3 regions of the Nonomuraea sp. NPDC052634 genome follow, and region 1 is predicted to be linked to each of the others. Evidence: riboswitches for the same ligand, from Rfam matches in the RefSeq annotation. Region 1 holds a riboswitch; each other region holds the start of a gene.
The links. Region 1 has a riboswitch for cyclic di-AMP ahead of AB0K67_RS23775 (C40 family peptidase). Riboswitches for the same ligand answer to the same signal wherever they lie in the genome.
Positions count from the first base shown of each region.

Region 2: it holds a riboswitch for cyclic di-AMP, as region 1 does, so the genes downstream of both, AB0K67_RS06725 (CHAP domain-containing protein) here and AB0K67_RS23775 (C40 family peptidase) in region 1, are expected to answer to the same signal.
Region 3: it holds a riboswitch for cyclic di-AMP, as region 1 does, so the genes downstream of both, AB0K67_RS25960 (GH25 family lysozyme) here and AB0K67_RS23775 (C40 family peptidase) in region 1, are expected to answer to the same signal.

Region 1 covers NZ_JBFATY010000005.1:292,748-297,319, forward strand. The annotation lists gene AB0K67_RS23765 (RDD family protein) at 1-65, opposite strand, end outside; gene AB0K67_RS23770 (amino-acid N-acetyltransferase) at 151-720, opposite strand; cyclic di-AMP (ydaO/yuaA leader) riboswitch at 998-1,145, shown strand; gene AB0K67_RS23775 (C40 family peptidase) at 1,268-2,197, shown strand; gene AB0K67_RS23780 (LuxR C-terminal-related transcriptional regulator) at 2,255-2,467, opposite strand; gene AB0K67_RS23785 (hypothetical protein) at 2,891-3,103, opposite strand; gene lysX (bifunctional lysylphosphatidylglycerol synthetase/lysine--tRNA ligase LysX) at 3,388-4,572, opposite strand, start outside.
Region 2 covers NZ_JBFATY010000001.1:1,474,228-1,478,799, reverse strand. The annotation lists gene AB0K67_RS06740 (YciI family protein) at 703-1,011, shown strand; gene AB0K67_RS06735 (hypothetical protein) at 1,142-1,681, opposite strand; gene AB0K67_RS06730 (hypothetical protein) at 1,795-2,229, shown strand; gene AB0K67_RS06725 (CHAP domain-containing protein) at 2,383-3,081, opposite strand; cyclic di-AMP (ydaO/yuaA leader) riboswitch at 3,094-3,230, opposite strand; gene AB0K67_RS06720 (Gfo/Idh/MocA family oxidoreductase) at 3,348-4,301, opposite strand; gene AB0K67_RS06715 (aldo/keto reductase) at 4,391-4,572, opposite strand, start outside.
Region 3 covers NZ_JBFATY010000006.1:141,674-146,245, forward strand. The annotation lists gene AB0K67_RS25940 (NAD-dependent epimerase/dehydratase family protein) at 1-37, opposite strand, end outside; gene AB0K67_RS25945 (hypothetical protein) at 214-516, opposite strand; gene AB0K67_RS25950 (FAD-dependent oxidoreductase) at 702-1,388, shown strand; partial or broken gene AB0K67_RS25955 (malate:quinone oxidoreductase) at 1,401-1,904, shown strand; cyclic di-AMP (ydaO/yuaA leader) riboswitch at 2,093-2,238, shown strand; gene AB0K67_RS25960 (GH25 family lysozyme) at 2,250-2,993, shown strand; gene AB0K67_RS25965 (SDR family oxidoreductase) at 3,178-3,930, opposite strand; gene AB0K67_RS25970 (SDR family oxidoreductase) at 4,075-4,572, shown strand, end outside.

The DNA of each region.
Region 1 (4,572 bases):
GGGGTGCCGGGTGCAGAATTCTCGCCGGATTCGTCCTGTGGATACGGCGGCTGTCCGGTGCTCACCGTGTCACCTCGCTTCAAGTGCGCATGTGGCACGTGTCAGGACACATGCCTGTGCTGCCCAACGTATCGACATAGGTATCAACAATCACCTTTCCGTATGGTCAGGGTCCGCGTCACCCGATGTCAGATGGAGCAGCATGCGGGTGTTGCCCAGGGTGTTCGGTTTGACGTGTTCGAGATCGAGAAACTCCGCCACACCCTCGTCGTACGAGGCCAGCAGTTCGGCGTACACCTCGGGTGAGACCGGCGTGCCCTGAATCTGGCGAAAGCCGAGCCGGGCGAAGAAGTCGACCTCAAAAGTCAGACAGAATACACGCCTCAGACCCAGATCCTTCGCCTGCTGTATGAGCGCCGAGACGATCCGACGGCCGACGCCCATGCCCCGGCACTCCGGATCCACGGCCACCGTCCGGACCTCGGCGAGGTCCTCCCAGAGCACGTGGAGCGCGCCGCAGCCGACGACCTGCCCGCCCCGTTCGGCCACCCAGAACTCCTGTACGTCCTCGTACAGGGTGACGGTGGCCTTCTTCAGGAGCCGCGGGCCCGCTCCCGCGTAGGTGTCCACAAGCCTCCTGATGGCCCGCACATCGGGTGTGCGGGCACGCCGGACCACCACCGCGGTCTCGGCTGCTGTCAGTTCGGCCACCTGCTCCATGGCCCTCCAGGGTACAGATGTCATTACGGCTCGGCCGTAACTCCCACGTCTCGCCCCATGCTGTAACAACTCGTGCTCATCCGAGCACGCGCTCCGAGCAGGCGTGCAGCCCATCCGAAGTTGCGCCAAATCCGGCATAAAACCGGTTCTGTACGGCCAGGCACGAGATCACCTTGTGACCCTTCGGTTGTGAAACCTCAACAGAGTCGGCAGTTCTGGTTGAGCACGAACCCGGAGTGCATTAGTGTCCAGCGACGATGTTCCCCGCGTGTCGCGCGCGGGCGACACGCCTAATCCTCCGCAGGGAGGAGCCGGGGAACCGCCGGTGGCGCCCCCAACGCCACCCGGGGTGAATCCGCACCACCGGTAGGGCTGCTCCGGCCCGAACCCGTCAGCTAACCCGGCAGGCGCCGATGGAAGGAGCTGGTTGGTGAAGCGTACGCGCGAGCGTGAGAGGACGACGGCGGGCAAGCACGCCCGCCCTCCGAAACGCGCCGCACGGCGGTCCCGCCTGCTCGGTGTAATAAGTGTCACACTCGCGGCGTTCATGGCCGCGACCCCCGTCGGCTCGGCATCCGCCGACCCCAAGCCCTCGCTTCAAGACCTGGCCAAGCAGGTCGAGAAGATGCACACCGAGATCGAGCAGCTGACCGAGCAGTACAACGGCCAGCGGGAGAAGCTCAAGAGCGCCAAGAGGGCCGCTGAGGCCGCGAAGAAGACCCTGGCCGCCAGTGAGGCCGATCTCGCCGCCAAGCGCGCCAAAGCGGCCGCCTTGGCCGAGAACGCCTACATCACCGGCGGGCTCAGCCGCATCCTGGCCTTCGCCACCTCCGACGACCCCGACACGTTCCTCGACCGCGCCGCCACCACGTACGTGCTGGAGCAGCAGCAGGGCGAGGCCGTCAACCAGGTCACCAGGGCCCGGCAGGCCGCGGAGCGCGCCAGGGCGAGCGCCAAGACCCGCATCGACGAGGTCCAGAAGCTGATCTCCGACCTCGGCGCCAAGCGCGACAAGATCACCAAGCTGGTCGCCAAGGTCGAGAGCAACCTCTTCCGCCGGGCGCTCGGCGAGGCGGGCCGGCCCGGCACCCGTGCCCAGCGCGTCGACCTGCCCATCCCGGGCAGCGGCAAGGCCGCCCAGGCCGCGAGGTGGGCGCTGACGCAGCAGCTCAAGCCGTACGTCTGGGGCGCCGACGGCCCCAACTCCTATGACTGCAGCGGCCTGGTCATGGCGGCCTACCAGCAGGTCGGCATCTCGCTGCCGCACTACACCGGCAGCCAGTGGACGGCCGGACGGCACATCGACCGCTCTGAGCTGCGGGCCGGCGACCTCGTGTTCTTCTACAGCGACCTGCACCACGTGGGCATCTACCTCGGCGGCGGCATGATGATCCACGCCCCGCGCACCGGCGACGTCGTCCGTATCGCCTCCATCGCGAACAGGCCCTACGCCGGCGCGGTCCGCATCGCCGACTGATCCGCCGCCAATGAGCGCCCGTCGCCCGGCCCTGACCGCCGGGCTTGATCGGCGCGGCTAGATCAGCTGGCGGCGGGCCGCCCAGGCCACGGCCTCGATCGCCGTGGCGACGCCGATGCGGTCGCAGATGACCCGCAACCGCCGTCGTACGGTGCGGCCGCTGATGTCCAGCCGCCTGCCGACCCTGTCGACCGTGACCCCTTTGGCCAGCTCCGCCAGCAACGCGAGATCGGCGTGGCTGAGTTGAACATCCTCAGTGAGCACTTCCATCGGGAGCCCTCCCCCCCAACAGCGCAGAACGTGGGCCTCTCGACCGGACCCAGGTTGCTCCTCGCAGACCGTAAACGCATCTCGGAAAGGTCGTCAAGCAATGACGTCTTCCATACTTGACCAGCACTATTGACATGATCCGAAATATGTGACGCCCTGACGATAAAGCGCTACAGATCGGTGTCTCCTGAGCGGTCTCGCGAGCCTCACCCCCTTCGGGAAACAACGGCTCAGGCGGCCGTCGATCTTCGGGAATCGATCCGTTCGATGGTGAATATCAGCGTGATCCGTACGCGCGTTACCGCGAGCCGAGCGCACGCGGACCGCTCTTCCGCATGTGCGGGGGACGGCTCGCCGAGCGCCGCCGCTCAGTGACGCCGCGCCCCCTGACCTCAGGGTGATGCTGAGTGAAAGATCCCCAGGTCAGCGACTCGAATCGGTCCTCCGGCCCGGCCCACCCGGCCGCAGCGGGCTGCGCGTGCCGGTGAGCCGGCCCTCCACCCCGCGCATGCAGGAGCGGCTCAGGCAGCACAGCGAGACGCCGATCGAGGCGCCGCCCGAGTAGCGCGACCGCAGGGCGGAGCCGGCCTGTCCGCCGCCCGTCATGGTGATCAGCCGGTCGTCCGGCGCGCTCATGCGGCGGGACCAGCTGAAGCGAGGTGGCGGACCGCGGACTTGACCCGGTGCTTACAGACGATCAGTTGTCGGAAACCGGACGGGCCAGAATGGCGTTCGACGGCTACTACCGGGGACCGGCGGTGCAGGCCCCGGAGGCGCGCTCCTGAGCGCTCCAACGCGCATTCCAGAGCGGCCCGGGCAGATTTCGGTCGAGAAGGCGCCGAGTGGGGGACGGCGGCCGCACCGTAAAAGCGCGGGGCGGCGGCGCCGACGTGTGGCCGCGCCGCCGCCCCGCAGAATGCTCAGTGAGTGGGCTTGACCAGCGGGAACAGGATGGTCTCGCGGATGTTCTTGCCGGTGAACGCCATGATCATCCGGTCGATGCCCGCGCCCATGCCACCGGTCGGCGGCATCGCGTACTCGAGCGCCTGCAGGAAGTCCTCGTCGAGCTGCATGGCCTCGGGGTCGCCACCGGCGGCCAGCAGCGACTGCTCGACCAGGCGGCGCCGCTGCTCGATCGGGTCGATCAGCTCGGAGTAGGCGGTGCCCAGCTCGGTGCCGAACCCGATGAGGTCCCACTTCTCCGTCAGCAGCGGGTTGTCGCGGTGCTGGCGGGTCAGCGGCGAGGTCTCCAGCGGGTAGTCCATGACGAACGTCGGCTGCACCAGCGTGTGCTCGACCAGCGCCTCGAACAGCTCCTGCACGAGCTTGCCCGGACCCCACTTCGGATCCCAGTGGACCTCGCGGCGGTCGGCGATCTTGCGCAGCTCCTCAAGGGAGGTGGAGGTGGTGATCTCCTCGCCCACGGCCTCCGACACCGCACCGTACAGGGTGATGCGCGGCCACTCCTTGAGGCCGAGGTCGATCTCGACGCCGTCGTGCACGACCACCGTGGTGCCCAGCGCGGCCACGACGGCCTTCTGGTACATGCGCTGGGTCAGGTCGGCCATGTCGTTGTAGTCGAGGTAGGTGCCGTACGCCTCGAGCATCGTGAACTCGGGGTTGTGCGTCGAGTCGGCGCCCTCGTTGCGGAAGTTGCGGTTGATCTCGAAGACCTTCTCGATGCCGCCCACCACAAGACGCTTGAGATAGAGCTCGATCGCGATGCGAAGGTAGAGCTCCATGTTGTAGGCGTTGATGTGGGTCTTGAACGGCCGGGCCGCCGCGCCGCCGTGGATCGGCTGCAGCATCGGCGTCTCGACCTCGAGGTAGCCCTCCTCGTGCCAGAAGTCGCGCACCGCGCGCACAGTGGCGCTGCGGATGCGCGCCATCTTCCTGGCCTCGTCGTTGACGATGAGATCGACGTAACGCTGGCGGACCCGCGCCTCGGGGTCGGTGAGGCCGATGTGCTTCTCCGGCAGCGGGCGCAGGCACTTGGCGGTGATCTGCCAGGAGTCGGCGAGGATGGACAGCTCGCCTCTGCGCGAGGTGATGACCTCACCGATCACGCCGACGTGGTCGCCCAGGTCGACGTCGCGCTTCCACTT
Region 2 (4,572 bases), on a different contig from region 1:
GCGCTCCCACAAAGGGTGCACTTGCGTGGGTGGCCCGTCAATGCTGCGAAACGTAACCGTTACCAATGGGGCGGTTTGGAAGAATGAAACCGGATTTATGGGGATATACTGCGCAAAGAGCTGATTGGGAGCGCTCCCATCACAAGAGGCATCTTTTGTGTCGCATCGGGGCATGTCTCCCCCGCTCGAGCGCCGGTCGGATCGCCCCGTGGCCAGGGGGCGGCCGGGCCGGCGCGGGGAGCGGCCGGGCCGGGGTGTGCTCGGCGAGGTGCGCCGCGCCGGATGGCCGCTCGAGGCGCGCTCGGGCGGCGTGGGAGTGTTCATCGCTCCCACCGGCCCTGCGCTCTGCCTCTGTGCCGCCGCGTGGGCGACCGAGTTGCGGCGAGGCTGGGTGTCGCCCGCCGCGGGGGTGAGCCGCGTTTTCGGCGAGGCTCCGCCTGTGCGCCTTCCATCCGTCCCTGCCGAAGCTGCTGAGCTGGGGCTCGGCGGGCGGATGAGCGCGAAGGCCGGCGTGTGCCGGCGAAGGGGGGCCGCGTCGAGCGGGTGGGCGGATCTCGCCGCCGAGCAGCGCACCGTGTCGCGGCTGTACGGCGTTCCGTTCTCAGAAATCTACAACGTAAAGGCGCTGGGAAGGGACAGCTCACCGGAGTCCGTGCGGGGTGGGTGCCATCATGGGGCGGCACTGATGAGCAGGGGAGTGAGATGTTGCATCTGCTGTTGCTGCGTTACACGGGCTCGGAGGAGGCGGCCGGGCCGTACGTCGCCGCCCACGTCGCATTCCTGGAGCGGCACCATCGCGCGGGCGTGTTCCTGGCCTCCGGGCAGACGGTGCCCACGTCCGTGGGCGGGGCGATCGTGGTGTGCGGGGTCGATCGCGAGGAGGCCGAACGGATCGCGGCGGAGGACCCGTTCGTGGTGGCCGGGGTGGCCGCGTACACGATCACCACGATCGACGTGGGGCGGGCGCACCCGGTGCTCGCCGAGATGCTCGGAGCGCGGGCCGTCGGCTGAGACGGTGGTCCGCCGAGGTCTCAGGTGAAGCGCCGTCCGGCGGCCGGGCGGCCTCCGCCTGCCGCGGCGCGGCCGGCCCGCGGCCGATGAGCCGGCCGTACCGGGCGGCCTTTCCCGGTGGACGGCCCCGTCACGGCCACGGCGGAGGCTCGGAGAGGTCCCGCAGCGCCTCGCGGGCGTTGTGACCCGCACCGGCGGAGACCTCCCTGCCGTCGCGGTCGCGGGCGACGGCCAGCACCAGCCCTTCGGCCGGGTTGTGGGTGAGCGTGATCGTGTGGCCGCCGACCAGCAGCGCGTCGGCGGCGGACGGGCGTTCGGGGCCCTCCTTGCCGAGCAGGACGTGCGCGCCGACCAGGCCGGCGACGGGCTTGCGGTGCCGTCCGAGCACCACCGGCTCGCTGTACGGGTCGGCGACCTGGCGGACGAGGTCGCCCAGCTTGGACCGCGCGGTGGACAGCCCCACGAGCGGCAGGCCGGTCAGCACCCCGCCCACCTTGGACAGCGGCACGAGCGCGGCCCACTCCCAGCGCTCGCGGATGATCATGACGGTCCGGCCGCTCTTCGCCTCCTCGATGAGCCCGCCCCAGCGGGCGCGGGCGTCCTCGACCGTGATGGGCACTCCCAGCATCGACACCAGCTCGTCGTGCGACGGCCGCTCACCATGGATCACCGAAGCATCGTAAGCCCAGGTGATGTCCAATGTGATCACACCGGATTGACCGGCCCAACCGTGCCGGGTCGCCGTCCCGGGTGTAGCACACCGATGTGATCACATTGGATTGATTGCGGGAGAGCAGGGACCTGTACTTCGCGGTGTGGGCGCTCGCCCTGGTGGCCGAGCACGCCGTGCGGATCGGGCTGGGCGTGGCGCTGCTCGCCGCCGTGCATCCGCTGCTTCCGCTGCTGCTCGGAGCGGCCGTGCTGCCCTCGCTGCTGGTACGCGGCCGCGCCGCCGCACGCATCGACGCCGCCACTGAGCAGACCGCCGAGACCGCCCGCCTGGAGCTGAGCTTGTCGGAGACGGCCACGTCCGCGGTCGCCGACCGCCGCGCTGGACGCCCCGTCCGAGAGCGCGGTCTTCGCCCGGTACGCCGAGGCGGCGAAGTGCCATCCAGGAGCCGTCACGCTGCTGATCACCCACCGCTTCCCGACGGTGCGGATGGCGGACCTCATCGTCGTACTCGACGGCGGCCGGATCGTGCAGTGCGGCACGCATGACGACCTCGTCGCGGTCCCGGGGCTCTACGCCGAGCTTGACGCCGTCCAGCGCCGGGCGTTCGAGAGCCCTGCATGACGAAACGCGCACCCCGGTGATGGGGCACGCGTTCTGCCGTCACGAAGAAGGTGGGAGCACCCGCCGGTGGGAGTGCGTCAGGAGGCGTACTCGGGGTAGCCGTAGCCGACGACCTGCGACTTGGGCCGGACCCGCTCCTCGACCTTGCCGTTGCCGGTGTTGCCCTCGATGGTGGTGATGGTGCCGTCGCGGTTGTCCTTGACGACGAAGCCGACGTGCTGGATGTCCTTCAGCGCCTTGCCGCCCTTCCAGGAGAAGAACACCACGGCGCCGGGCTTGGCCTCGTGGCCGAAGCGCTTGTTGGCGGCGAACCACTTGGCGTGGGCGACGGTCCAGGCGTCCCAGCCGACCTGCGGGCGGGCGCCGGTCTTCTCGCCGACCCAGGAGACGAACATCGAGCACCAGGCGGCGTTCAGGTAAGCGGTACGGCTGCCGCCGTCGCGGGCGACGGTCTCGGCCGCGCGCTGGGAGTTGGCGTACCACTGCTGGTACGGGGTGCCGCCGCCCTTGGCGTTCTCGGAGGTGCCGATCTGTGACCTGGCGACCGCGAGCACCTGGTCGGCGGTGACGTTGATCTTCGTCTCGTCCCGCTCGCCCGCCTTGTGGGCGGAGCGGGCGGTGTCCGGGTGCTTCGCGGCGGTGGCCGCGGCGACGGCGATCGAGGTGTCGGCGTGGGCCGCGGTGGGGACGCCGAGGGCCGAGGCCAGGACGCCGGCGCCGAGCACGGCGCGGGCAATGGTGTTCTTCGAGACAGCGGTAAGACGGTGCTTGGCCATCGAGGGGATTACTCCTTGCTTCCATGCCGCTTACCGGGTTAGCTGACGGGTTCGGGCGTGGAAGCTGCCCTACGGCACCGAAGTGCCGATTCACCCCAAAGGACGTGGGTCCCCGGTTCCGCACGTGGCGGATTCAGCGGTCACAGGACAAACCTGTGATCTTTCGTGCGATGGTCTGACATAGCCGGACAAACCGGACGTATGCCTTAAGATGCCCCATAAGGTAATACACGAGGCAAGAGGATTACAAATCCATAAAAGTAAAGTCAGCCGAGCTGACTGCGAGCCTCGGCCAGAAGCCCCATCATGGCAAGGGATTCGTCAAGAGGCATGATCGAGGATTCGGTCCTGCCTTCGGCCGTGGCGGCGCGGACTTCGCGGAGCTCTCCGGCGTAACCGTTGTCCGCCGGATTGAGTACGTGCTCCTCCGGCTCCATCGACGGCCCGGAGAGCACGATCCGCTGCGGTGCCCAGAACGGCGCCTGGATGTCCGCGCGCATCTGAGTACCCACAACGCTGGCCTGGTTCGGGTAATTCCCGAGCAATGAGGTCGCCACGAGAGCGTGCTTGCCGCCGGGGTAGAGCAAGACGCCGGCCGCCTCCGCGTCAACGCCGTTCGGGGCGAGCTTACCGGTGACGTGCAGGCCGGTGGGCATGCCGAGCAGGAGCTGGGCCAGCCCGAACGGGTAGATCCCCAGATCGAGCAGGGCTCCGCCGCCCAGCTCCGGCGCCCACAGCCGGTGCGCGGGGTCGTACGGGTGGGCGAAGCCGAAGCTGGCCTGCACCGACCGGATCTCGCCGAAGCGCGGGTCGTCCTTGATCAGCTGGATGAGCGGGTTGAAGCGCATCCACATCGCTTCCATCAGGAAGACCCCCGCCTCGCGGGCCAGGCGCACCATCTTCTCGGCGTCGTCCACGGTCGCGGCCAGCGGTTTCTCGCACAGCACCGCCTTGCCCGCCGCGATGGCGGCCTCGGCCACCTGCAGGTGCTGGGCGTGCGGGGTGGCGACGTAGACGGCGTCCACCGCCGGGTCCGCGCACAGCTGTTCGTAGGAGCCGTACGCCGACTCGGCGCCCAGCTCCGCCGCCAGGGCCTGCGCCCTGTCCAGGCTTCTCGATCCGACGGCGGCCACCCGCATGCCGGGTTCCGCCACGATCACCTTGCCCACGGTACGGGCGATGCCGCCGGTGGCGGCTATTCCCCAAGTGAAATCTCGCACGCCGGCGATCGTATACGGAAGGTAAAAACGCTTAAATGGCGGGTGGTGCCGGAAATATCAGAAATGTCCGGTAGTCACATCCGTCACATTCACACCCCGTGGAATGTGCCGGGGTCGGGCCCGAGTCGCTGCCCCCTGCTCATCGCACTGATGGCCGCGAGGTCCTCGTCGTCGAGGAAGAAGTCGAAGACGTCGATGTTCTCGGCGATCCTGGCCGGCGTGATCGACTTCGGGATCACCACGTTGCCGATCTGGAGGTGCCAGCGCAGCA
Region 3 (4,572 bases), on a different contig from region 1:
CGAAGTAGCCGCTGGCGCCGGTGATGAAGATGCGCATGGTCGTTCGCTTCCTTTCAACGGTCAGGAGACATCGCGAGGGCGGAGGCGGGCGTGCGCCCTTTCCGGCCTCTGCTTCGACCGTACCAGAAAAGCGGATGACTCATCCGAATCGACAATCTATCCGTTTGCTGTACGCGAAAAGGGGCCCGGCCTTCCGGCCGGACCCCTGGACGGTCAGCCGTCGTCGCGGCGCCGACGCAGCTCGTGGCGGGCCTGGCGGCGCTCGCGACGGCGCGTCTCGCGACGGTAGAGGGCCCATTCGCGGCCCCCGTTGAGCCGGCCCTCACCGAACAGGAACGCATCGGTCGCCCGCCAGTAGCAGCCGCTCAGGCGCCGGGAGAGCGAGGCGCTCTCGCGGTCGATCCGCTCGGGCAGCGTGCAGGCGCCGTCGCGGTGGTCGTGAACGGGCCGGCAGTACACCATCGGCGCGTCGGCCAGCTTCACCCACCAGGGCCGGGTCTTGTCGGTCTTGCTCATACGGTCACCTTTCGGCTCCGTGACGCCCCGGGATGGGGCCGTCAACAGACCGGGTGCACCGTGATCGCCTCCTCAACCTGGCGGGCACTTGCTTGATCCACGCTACGCCGGATCCCGGGCCGCGCGCAGGGGCTGTTATACAAGTAGCGAACCTGTCATACGAGTTGTGGGGAGCGCGGCGCGCGGTGGTCACCGAGGGCTACGACGTGGTGCTGGTCGGCGGCGGCGTCATGAGCGCCACCCTCGGCGTGCTGCTGCGCCGCGTTCAGCCGGACTGGTCGGTGCTGGCGCTGGAACGGCTCGACGGCCTCGGCCTGGAGAGCTCGTCGGCGTGGAACAACGCCGGCACGGGGCACGCGGGGTTGTGCGAGTTCAACTACACGCCGCTCACCGGCGACGGCTCGATCGACGTGACCGGCGCCATCAGGATCAGCGAGCAGTTCCAGCTCTCCCGCCAGCTCTGGGCGACGCTGGTGGAAGAGGGCACGCTCGGCGATCCGGCGGGCTTCATCCGGCCGGTGCCGCACTTCTCGTTCGCCCGGGGCGCGGCCGGGGCCGAGCACCTGCGGCTGCGTCACGCGGCGCTGCGCGGGCACCCGCTCTTCGAGGGCCTGGAGCTCGTACGCGACCGCGACGCCATGGCGGAGCTGCTGCCGCTGATGTTCGCCGGCCGCCCCGCGGGCGAGGAGGTGGCGCTGTGCCGCTCGCGCGGCGGCACCGACGTCGACTACGGCGTGCTGACCAGGCGGCTGTTCGCGGCACTCGAACGCGACGGTGTCGAGGTGCGGACCGGGCACGAGGTGCGCTCGCTCTCCCGTGACCGCAGGTCGTGGCGGCTGCGGGTGCGCGACCTGGCGGGCGAACGCGACTAGTTCTCGCCCCGCTTCCTCAAGCGCGGCCGCCTCACCGACCTGCCGGGCTCCATCACCCCCGGCAACCTGCCCACGCTGCTCGGCGCCGCCCACGCCGAGCGCGACATGCTGCGCTACCTCGTGGGGCAGCTCGCACAGACCGGCCGCGACCGGCTGCGAGCGCTGCGCGGGTTCGTCCCGCAGGCGCGGGCGGGCGACTGGGAGCCGATCACCGCGGGCCAGCGGGTGCAGGTGGTCAAGCCGGTGCACGGGCGCGGGTCGATCGCCGGGTTCGGCACCGAGGTGGTGACGTCGGCGTACGGCGGGCTGGCCGCCCTGCTCGGCGCATCCCCGGGCGCGTCCGCGTCCGTGGCGATCATGCTGGACGTGCTCGAACGCGCCTTCCCCGACCGGCTGCCGGGCTGGCGGCCCGCTTTGCGCGAGCTTGTTCCGACGTACGGGACCGTGCTGTCCGACCAGCCCGGGCCGGCGCGGGAGACGGCCGGCAGGACGGCCAGGACGCTGGACCTGGACTGAGCAGAGCGAAAAACTTTACCTGTTCAGAAACCCCGGCGACATGGGGCTTACGGGCGGGTAACTCGCGCAATGCGAAGGTAATCCCTTTAGGATGCTTGCGGATACTTTTGCTAACTATGTACTTTTGCGGGTCGAGGGACGCCCACGCGTTACCTCGCATCTTTGACCGGACCGTACGCCTTCCCGATGGCGTGCGGCCGCCGAATCCGCGTTCTCGCGGAACCGGGGACCCACCTTTCCGGGGTGAATCGGACGCCCGCCCCTGGCGGCGTCCGTAGGGCACTTCCAGTCCCGAACCCGTCAGCTAACCCGGTAGGCGGCATGGAAGCAAGGAGTCAACCCCGCATGCCCAAGCTTGCCGACAACCGCAAGCGCCTCGGACTGGCGCTCGGCGGAGCCGTGCTCGCCGCCGTCACCGCCGTCACCGGCACCGCCCACGCCTCCACCGCCGACCACGGTGCCCCGCACGAGGCCACGCAGCACACCTCCCAGCACCAGGCTGGCTCCCTGACCTACGGTCTCGACATCTCCCACTACGAGCCGCAGTACGACTGGAGCTCCAGCTCCGCGCAGTTCGGCATCATCAAGGCCACGGAGGGCACCGACTTCGTCGACTCCTCCTTCGCCAGGCACTGGCGTGAGCTCGGCAGCAAGGGCATCGTGCGCGGCGCGTACCACTACGGCCACCCCGCCAACGACCCCATCGCAGACGCCAACCACTTCCTGGCCACGGTGAACTCCCAGCCCGCCAAGCCTGGCGACCTTCTGGTCCTGGACCTGGAGACCACTGACGGCAAGTCCGTCGGAGAGGTCAACGCCTGGGCCAAGGCGTGGCTGTCGTACGTGGAGAAGCAGACCGGCGTCAAGCCGATCTTCTACAGCGGCTGGAACTTCGCCAACACCTATGGCCACGGCCTGTCGCAGTACCCGCTGTGGGTCGCCCACTACAGCCGGGCCAAGGGCGCGGTCACCCCGCCGGCCGACTGGAAGACCTGGACGATCCACCAGTACACCGAAACGCCGATCGACCAGAACGTCTCTTCGCTGACGCCCGACCAGCTCCGCGCCCTCGGCCGCAAGTCCGCCTGACACGGACCCCCTCCCCCGCCGGTCCGCTGAACGCCCGGCGCGGAAACCCTCCCAGGGCTCGACCCGCGCGCCGGGCCCGCCCATGAAGCCGCGCGACGGTCCTGTTGCACGACAGGACCGTCGCGCGGCTTCTGCACGCAGACGGGCGGCCTCCTCGTGGCCTGTGTGAACGATCCGGGGGCCGTCAGGTGGCGGCAGCGGCGGCGACCCAATCCCCGTACCGGATCCCGCCGAGCCGTGCCTCACCCAGCGGAACGAGCGAGTGCTCGGCAAGCTCACTGCCGAAGTAGCGAGCGTCCGGATCGGCGACCACCTCGCGCGGGTCGCCCAGGGCGGCCAGCGCCTCGCGGAAGAACTCGTCCATCCTGACCCGCTCCGGCCCGGCGATCTCCATCCGGCCGTTGAGCGGCGGCCCCTCCGCGACCTCGCACAGCACCGCCGCCACGTCGTCCCCGGCGATCGGCTGGAACAGCACCGGCGCGATCCGCACCACTCCCCCATCGTCGGCCTCGTCGGCGATCCCCTTCACGAACTCGAAGAACTGCGTCGCGTGCACCAGCGAGAACGGGACGCCCGACTTCTCGATCAGCCGCTCCTGGGCGACCTTGGCCCGGAAATAGCCGTTGTCCGGTGAGCGTTCGGTACCGACGATGGACAGCGCGACGTGGTGCCCGACCCCCGCCTCCGACTCGGCGGCGAGCAGGTTGCCCGTGGAGGTTTCGAAGAAGCCGAGCACGGCGGCCGGTTCGAACGACGGCGCGTTCGACACGTCGACCACCACCTCCGCCCCTTCCAGCGCCTCGGCCAGCCCTTCGCCGGTGAGCGTGTTCACCCCGGTGCGCGGCGAGGCCGCCAGCGCCTCGTGGCCGTCCCGCGACAGCCTGTTCACCAGCTTCGATCCGATCAGGCCGGTCCCACCGACCACCACGACCCTCATGACGCGCCTCCTCGGAACGGTCCACGCCACCCTCCCCTCCGCGCCCGGCGCTAACCCCTCGCGGCGGCAAAGTCCCAGCGTGCTCATGCAGCAGGCGGCATGACGGCCATAAGACCCACTGACAACGAACGAAGGAACGAGCACATGACCACTCAACTCGACGCCCGGGTGGCGATCGTCACCGGCGCCGGCTCAGGCATCGGCCGGGCCACCGCGATCGCCCTGGCTGAGGCGGGCGCGCACGTGCTCGCCGCCGGCCGCCGCCCCGGCCCCCTGGAGGAGACCGCCGCCCGGCACCCCGGCATCGCCGTCCTGCCCGCCGACATCACCGCCGCCGGCGCGCCGCAGGCCGTGGTGGACGCGGCGATCGGCCGCTGGGGCCGCCTCGACATACTGGTCAACAACGCCGGAGGCACGGCGATCATGCCGCTGGCCGACACCGACGCCGACCGCGTCACCGCCCTGTTCGCGCTGAACGTCACCGCGCCCAGCCTGCTCGCCCACGCCGCCCTGCCGCACCTGCGCGACACCCGGGGCACGATCGTCAACGTCTCCAGCACGTACGGCCACCGCCCCCTGCCGGGCGCCGCCCACTACGCCGCCTCGAAGGCCGCGATCGAGCAGCTCACCCGGAGCTGGGCC